DNA from 3 places in the Streptomyces sp. NPDC006385 genome. Region 3 is predicted to be linked to each of the others. Evidence: riboswitches for the same ligand, from Rfam matches in the RefSeq annotation. Region 3 holds a riboswitch; each other region holds the start of a gene.
What was found. A riboswitch is a leader RNA that binds a small molecule or an ion and turns the genes downstream of it on or off. The one in region 3 is predicted to bind cobalamin.
Positions count from the first base shown of each region.

Region 1: linked by a shared signal. The riboswitch ahead of ABZ078_RS39605 (ribonucleoside-diphosphate reductase subunit alpha) and the one ahead of ABZ078_RS25515 (cobalamin biosynthesis protein) in region 3 are both predicted to bind cobalamin.
Region 2: linked by a shared signal. The riboswitch ahead of ABZ078_RS01845 (energy-coupling factor ABC transporter permease) and the one ahead of ABZ078_RS25515 (cobalamin biosynthesis protein) in region 3 are both predicted to bind cobalamin.

Region 1 covers NZ_JBEXQG010000093.1:23,818-26,067, reverse strand. Annotated here, with positions in the region: gene ABZ078_RS39615 (NACHT domain-containing protein) at 1-228, opposite strand, end outside; gene ABZ078_RS39610 (GNAT family N-acetyltransferase) at 389-895, shown strand; cobalamin riboswitch at 913-1,073, shown strand; gene ABZ078_RS39605 (ribonucleoside-diphosphate reductase subunit alpha) at 1,196-2,250, shown strand, end outside.
Region 2 covers NZ_JBEXQG010000002.1:84,971-87,220, reverse strand. Annotated here, with positions in the region: partial or broken gene ABZ078_RS01860 (transcriptional regulator) at 1-193, opposite strand, end outside; gene ABZ078_RS01855 (RidA family protein) at 206-559, shown strand; gene ABZ078_RS01850 (hypothetical protein) at 591-962, opposite strand; cobalamin riboswitch at 975-1,160, shown strand; gene ABZ078_RS01845 (energy-coupling factor ABC transporter permease) at 1,190-1,891, shown strand; gene ABZ078_RS01840 (energy-coupling factor ABC transporter substrate-binding protein) at 1,888-2,250, shown strand, end outside.
Region 3 covers NZ_JBEXQG010000036.1:56,758-59,007, forward strand. Annotated here, with positions in the region: gene ABZ078_RS25505 (inorganic phosphate transporter) at 1-681, shown strand, start outside; gene ABZ078_RS25510 (hypothetical protein) at 727-948, shown strand; cobalamin riboswitch at 1,099-1,233, shown strand; gene ABZ078_RS25515 (cobalamin biosynthesis protein) at 1,339-2,250, shown strand, end outside.

The sequences.
Region 1 (2,250 bases), on a different contig from region 3:
GGCCACCAGCCAGATGGCCCGGGTGACGTTGGTGTACGAGATCCACCGGCGCCATTTCCTGGGGCTGGTGGTGCCGCGGCGGGCCTCCAGACGGACTGTCAGCGCGTGCCAGTGGCCCACGAATCCGCGCCGGACCCAGCTCACCGCACGCCTCGGGGCCAGCGTCGCCATCGGCGCGTCGCGCGGCCGCTCCTTGCCGGGCGGGCGACGGACGACCCTCGTCATCATGCGACTCCTTCCGAGAAGGGCTCTCGAAACGGAGGGACCGCGGGGACCGCGGGCGCCGACACCTACCTCCATGGAAGCACTGGAGGGACACCCCGCAACCCGGCGGCCCGCGGCGAGATCCCCGGGCCGCCGTCGTACCCCGTCCGGCAGACTCGGGGCCATGAACACCGTGATCCGGCGGGTGGAACCCGACGAGTACGAGCCCCTCGGTGAGATCACCGCGCAGGCCTACCTCCAGGACGGCCTCCTCGAATTCGCGGAGAGCGACGAGTACCTCGGTGAGCTGAAGGACGTGGCCAAGCGGGCGGCCGCCGCCGAGGTGCTGGTGGCCGTCGGGAGAGGGCGACTGCTGGGCGGCGTGACCTTCGTCCCCGGCGGCGGGCCGATGGCCGACATAGCGCGCTTCGGCGAGGCCGAGATCCGCATGCTCGCGGTCGCCCGCGAGGCGCGCGGACGGGGCATCGGCGAGGCCCTCGTACGCGCCTGCGTCGACCGCGCACGGGCCACGGAAGGCTGCGTACGCATCGTCCTGTCGACCCAGCGCACCATGCACAGCGCCCACCGCATCTATGAACGCCTGGGATTCGTCCGCACACCCGAGCGGGACTGGAATCCTCTCCCCCACCTCGACGACATCACTCTGCTCACCTACGAGTTGACCCTCTGAAACCACGGAGACACTACATCTGGGGGTGACACGGCAGCCCGGCACAAGATGTATGCTCATGCTCGCTGTCGCCGCAGGGGAATCCGGTGCGAATCCGGAACTGTCCCGCAACGGTGTACTTGTGCATGTCCGTGCACAGGAGTCAGTCCGAGGACCTGCCGACAGCGCGCCCGGCCATCCGGTCGGCGCGCCTGACGTCCGGGCCTCGTGGAATGGGCCGGTGGACGCGACGCCGCGTGCGCTCGTGTGCTGCCCCCTGCCCTCGACGAGGCCCCGTGCCGAGCGAGGGAGAGCCCCCACGTGACCATCGCGCCAGCCGAACCGGCTTCAGCGGTCGAGCAGGACAACGGTCCCGGTGCCGCGCTGCTGCGGACCCTGACCGAGCTGACCGCCGACCTTCCCGACGCCGACCCCGGCCGGGTCGCCGCCGCCGCGTTGCGCGGCCGGTCCGCCCGGGCCGACGAGACGGAGCTGCGCGAGCTGGCCACCGAGGCGGCCGCCGGCCTGATCTCCGAGGACCCCGCCTACAGCAGGCTGGCCGCCCGCCTGCTGACCGTCTCCATCGCCGCCGAGGCCGCCTCGCAGGGCGTCACGTCCTTCACCGGGTCGGTCGCGGTCGGGCACCGCGAGGGCCTCATCGCCGACCGGACCGCCGAGTTCGTGCGCGTCCACGCGGCCCGGCTCGACGCGCTGATCGACACGGCCGCCGACGACCGGTTCGGCTACTTCGGTCTGCGCACCCTGCACAGCCGGTACCTGCTCCGGCACCCCCTCACCCGCAAGGTCATCGAGACGCCCCAGCACTTCATGCTGCGCGTCGCCGCCGGGCTGGCCGAGGACGACACCGTCCGCTCCGTGGACGAAGTCGCCGCGCTCTACGGGCTCATGAGCCGCCTCGACTACCTCCCCTCCTCCCCCACCCTCTTCAACTCCGGCACCCGGCACCCCCAGATGTCGTCCTGCTACCTGCTCGACTCCCCCAAGGACGAGCTGGACTCCATCTACGACCGCTACCACCAGGTCGCCCGCCTCTCGAAGCACGCCGGCGGCATCGGGCTGTCGTACTCCCGCATCCGCGCCCGGGGTTCGCTGATCCGCGGCACCAACGGGCACTCCAACGGCATCGTCCCGTTCCTGAAGACCCTCGACGCCTCCGTCGCGGCCGTGAACCAGGGCGGCCGGCGCAAGGGCGCGGCCGCGGTCTACCTGGAGACCTGGCACTCCGACATCGAGGAGTTCCTGGAGCTGCGCGACAACACCGGTGAGGACGCCCGCCGTACCCACAACCTCAACCTCGCGCACTGGGTCCCGGACGAGTTCATGCGCCGGGTCAACGCCGACGAGCAGTGGTCGCT
Region 2 (2,250 bases), on a different contig from region 3:
ATGAGTAAGCGCCGCGCCGCGTCGGCCGCGGTGTCCCGAAGCCCTTCGGGCAGTGCGTCGGCCACCTTGAGACCGGGACGCCGGCTGCGGACAGTGCCTCTCTGTCGCGCAGCACGGTGCGGGTGGATACCTCCAGCTCGCGGGCCAGAGTGTCCGCGGTCAGCCGACCGCGCTGGCGCAGCAGTAGCACCAGTGGTGGGTGGAGATGGGCTTCAACCAGGGTGAGGTCGTCTCCGGGCACTCACGGACCCTGTACATCTCGGGGCAGACCGCGATGAGCGGCGAAGGCAAGCCCGAGCATGACGGTGACATGGCGGCGCAGTTGGCTCTGGCCATCGACAACGTGGAGGCCGTGCTCGCCGAGGCCGGCATGTCTCTCGCGAACCTCGTCCGGCTCAACGTCTACACGACCGACGTCGATCTGATCCTCCAGCACTACGGCGTGCTGGCCGCACGGCTGGGCGCCGCCAAGGTCGCGCCGACCACCGCGATGCTCGGGGTGACGCGACTGGCCATTCCCGGCCAGATGGTCGAGCTTGAGGGAACCGCAGTCGCTTGATGTGACCTCGTCTCCTGCGCTGCTCGTGCCTCTACTCGCCGCGGACGACACGGCGGAGCTTGGTGAGGCGCTCGTGCAGGATGCGTTCCCCGCCGTGCTGCGTGGGGCGGTAGTAGTCCTTCCCACCAGCGTCCGGTGGGTACTGCTGCTCCAGGACTCCCTCCGACGTCCGGTGGGGGGCAGTGGTAGCCGACCGCGTTGCCCAGCTCCGCCGCGCCTCTGGCAGGTCCAGAGCCTCGACCCGTCCCGGCCGCAGCGGCGCCGCCGCCCATCGGGCGAGGCCGACCAGTAGGGCCTGCCTGTCCAGCACCTCCCGCACAGCCTCGCGCCCGGCCACGTTCCGCGCCGCGCCGCGCCGCAGGCGAACGCCCCTTTCACGCCCCCAGGCACGCTTGTCAGCCACCCTGTGCGGGCACTACTGTCACCACGCCTTGGTGAACGGGAAATCCGGTGTGATGCCGGTGCGGCCCTCGCCACTGTGAATCGGGAAGTCCGGCTCCGGCCCTCACGGGCAGCCACTGGGTCCTCGGGACCCGGGAAGGCGGAGCACGGGCGGTGGTACCCGTAAGCCAGGAGACCGGCCAAGGCGCGTCAACCATCCACGAGGTGCTGGAGAGGGTCTGCTGAGCCATGCACATAGCCGAGGGTTTTCTGCCTCCGGCGCACGCGGTCGCCTGGGGCGTCGCGTCGGCGCCGTTCGTCGTCCACGGAGTCCGGTCGCTCACCCGTGAGGTCAGGGAGCATCCCGAGAGCACACTGCTCCTCGGCGCCTCCGGAGCCTTCACGTTCGTCCTGTCCGCGCTGAAGCTGCCCTCGGTGACCGGGAGTTGCTCGCACCCCACCGGCACCGGGCTCGGCGCCATCCTGTTCCGGCCCCCGATCATGGCGGTCCTGGGCACCATCACCCTGCTTTTCCAGGCCCTGTTGCTCGCGCACGGCGGCCTGACCACGCTCGGCGCCAACGTCTTCTCCATGGCGATCGCCGGCCCCTGGGCCGGGTACGCGGCCTACAGACTGCTGCGGCGGTACGACGTGCCGCTGATGGTCGCCGTCTTCTTCGGCGCGTTCGTCGCCGACCTGTCCACCTACTGCGTCACCAGCGTCCAGCTGGCGCTCGCCTTCCCCGACCCGAGCAGCGGATTCCTGGGCGCGCTCGGCAAGTTCGGCTCCATCTTCGCCGTCACGCAGATCCCGCTCGCGGTGAGCGAGGGCCTGCTCACGGTGCTCGTCATGCGGCTGCTGGTGCAGTCCAGCAAGGGCGAACTGACCCGGCTGGGCGTGCTTTTCGCCACGAGGCGGTCCCGGACCGAGACCGAGGCGGTGGCCCGATGAGCAAGAACACGAAGATCAACGTCCTGCTGCTGCTCGTCGTGGCCGCGCTCGCGGTGCTGCCGCTGGCCCTCGGCCTCGGCGACCACAAGGAGGAGCCGTTCGCGGGCGCCGACGGCGAGGCGGAGACGGCCATCACCGAGATCGAGCCGGACTACGAGCCCTGGTTCTCGCCACTGTACGAGCCGCCGTCCGGTGAGATCGAGTCGGCGCTGTTCTCCCTCCAGGCCGCCCTCGGTGCCGGAGTCCTCGCCTACTACTTCGGCCTGCACCGGGGGCGGCGGCAGGGTGAGCAACGGGCGCTGGAGCGGGAACGGGCCCCCAAGAGCGCGGCCGGTGACACCGCCGAGGAGTCCACGGCC
Region 3 (2,250 bases):
TCCCTGGCCCACGGCACGAACGACGCGCAGAAGACCATGGGCATCATCACCCTCGCCCTGGTCGCCGGTGGCACCCTCGCCCCCGACTCCGACCCGCCCATGTGGGTCATCCTCTCCGCGGGCGTCGCCATCGCGCTCGGCACCTACCTCGGCGGCTGGCGCATCATCCGCACCATGGGCAAGGGCCTGACCGACCTCCAGCCGCAGCAGGGCTTCGCCGCCCAGACCAGCGCGGCCACGGTCATCCTGGCCTCCTCCCACCTCGGCTTCTCCCTCTCCACCACGCACTCCGTCTCCGGCGCCGTCATGGGCGCGGGCCTCGGCCGCAAGGGCGGCGTGGTCCGCTGGTCGACCGCCACCCGGATGTTCGTCGCCTGGGGCCTGACCCTGCCGGCGGCCGCCCTGGTCGGCGCGCTCGCCGAGTACGTGACCGGCTTCGGCGACTGGGGCACCGCCCTCGTCGCGGTCTTCCTGGTCGGCTCCAGCGCCGCGATCTGGAAGATCTCCCGCCGCGAGATCGTCGACCACACCAACGTCAACGACACCGACGAACCGGCCGGCGTGGTGACCACCGCCATGGCCGCCGTGACCCCGCCGCCGGCGGGCACGGTGACCGAGGACGTCGCGGCCACGGTTCCGGCCCCGGCCGCCGAGCCGGAGCCCTCGAAGGCCACCGTCTGACCCCCACCCGGTCACTCCTCGCCGGTTACTCAAGGAAGAAGAAGCATGAAGATCGACTGGGCGGCTCTCGGCTCCGTCTTCGGTGTCAGCCTCGTGGTCACGGTTGCCCTGGTGGGCCTGTTCACCCTCGGCATCACCGGCCTGTCCCGCCGTGAACGCGCGGCGGCCCAGGGCGACTCGGCCGCGCTCGCGGTCACCGGCGCCTACGCCTGCTTCGCGGCGTGCGCGGCGGCCGTGGGCTACGGCATCTACCTGATCGTGGCGTGACCCACACGGCGATCGTGGCCTGACACACAGCGCGCGGGAGCGCGCGCGAGCACTCGAGGTGCGGGACGGAACACCGTCTCGCACCTCACGCCTGTGTGGGCCTTCGCACACTCTCCCCGCGCAGGTCAACGGCAAGTTGACGGTCCTTCCACTCCGTGGTGGACTGCCGGGGCCATGTACGGCGGCAGGAGAGGAAGCCGGTGCGAATCCGGCGCGGTCCCGCCACTGTCACCGGGGTGAAAAGCCCCGGGAGCCAGGAACTCTCACCGCCGGTCTCGTCGAACCAGGGCGTGGACACCCTGAGTGAGGACATAACGCGATGCTCGGCTGCCGTTCGAGGTTGAGGTTCCGTACCGGGGCGCTGCCCTCCCCCGCGGTCGGCTGACGCCGATGCGTGCCGATCGCGTCTTCGCGTACGGCGCCGCCGCCGGACTTCTCGGTGATCTGCTGCTCGGTGACCCGCGCCGGGGGCATCCGGTCGCCGCGTTCGGGCGCGTCGCCGCTGCCGTCGAGGGTGTGTTGTGGCGCGACCACCGCGCGTGGGGTGCGCTGCACACCGCCGTGTGCGCCGGTGGCGCCGTGGCGCTGGGTGCCGTCGCCTCTCGTGTCGTGCGTCCGTCCCCCGTCGCCTCCGTCGCGCTGACCGGTGCCGCCACCTGGGCGGTCGTCGGCGGGACTTCGCTGGCCCGGGAGGCCCGGATCATCGGGCGCGCGCTGGAGGCGGGGGACGTCGAGGCGGCCCGCGCGCGGCTGCCGCATCTGTGCGGGCGGGATCCGCAGGCGCTGGACGCGGACGGGATCGCGCGGGCCGTGGTGGAGTCCGTCGCCGAGAACACCTCCGACGCGGTCGTGGGGGCGCTGGTGTGGGGGGCCCTCGGGGGTGTGCCGGGGCTGGTCGGGTTCCGGGCCGTGAACACACTCGACGCCATGGTGGGGCACAAGTCGCCCAAGTACCGGCGCTACGGGTGGGCTTCGGCCCGGCTCGACGACGTGGCGGGCTGGCCGGGAGCGCGGCTGACCGCCGTGCTCGCGGCGCTGGCCGGACCGGATCCGCGGGGGGCCGTACGCGCCTGGCGGGCGGACGCGGCCCAGCATCCGAGCCCCAACGCCGGGCCCGTGGAGGCCTCTTTCGCCGGGGCCCTCGGCGTGCGGCTGGGCGGGACGCTCTCCTACGGCGGGCGGGTGGAGCACCGGCCCGTGCTGAACACGCGAGGGCGTGCCGTCGTCACGCCCGACGTCGAACGGGCCGTACGGCTGTCGCGGCGCGTCACCTGGCTCGCGCTCGGGGTGTGCGCCGGTGCG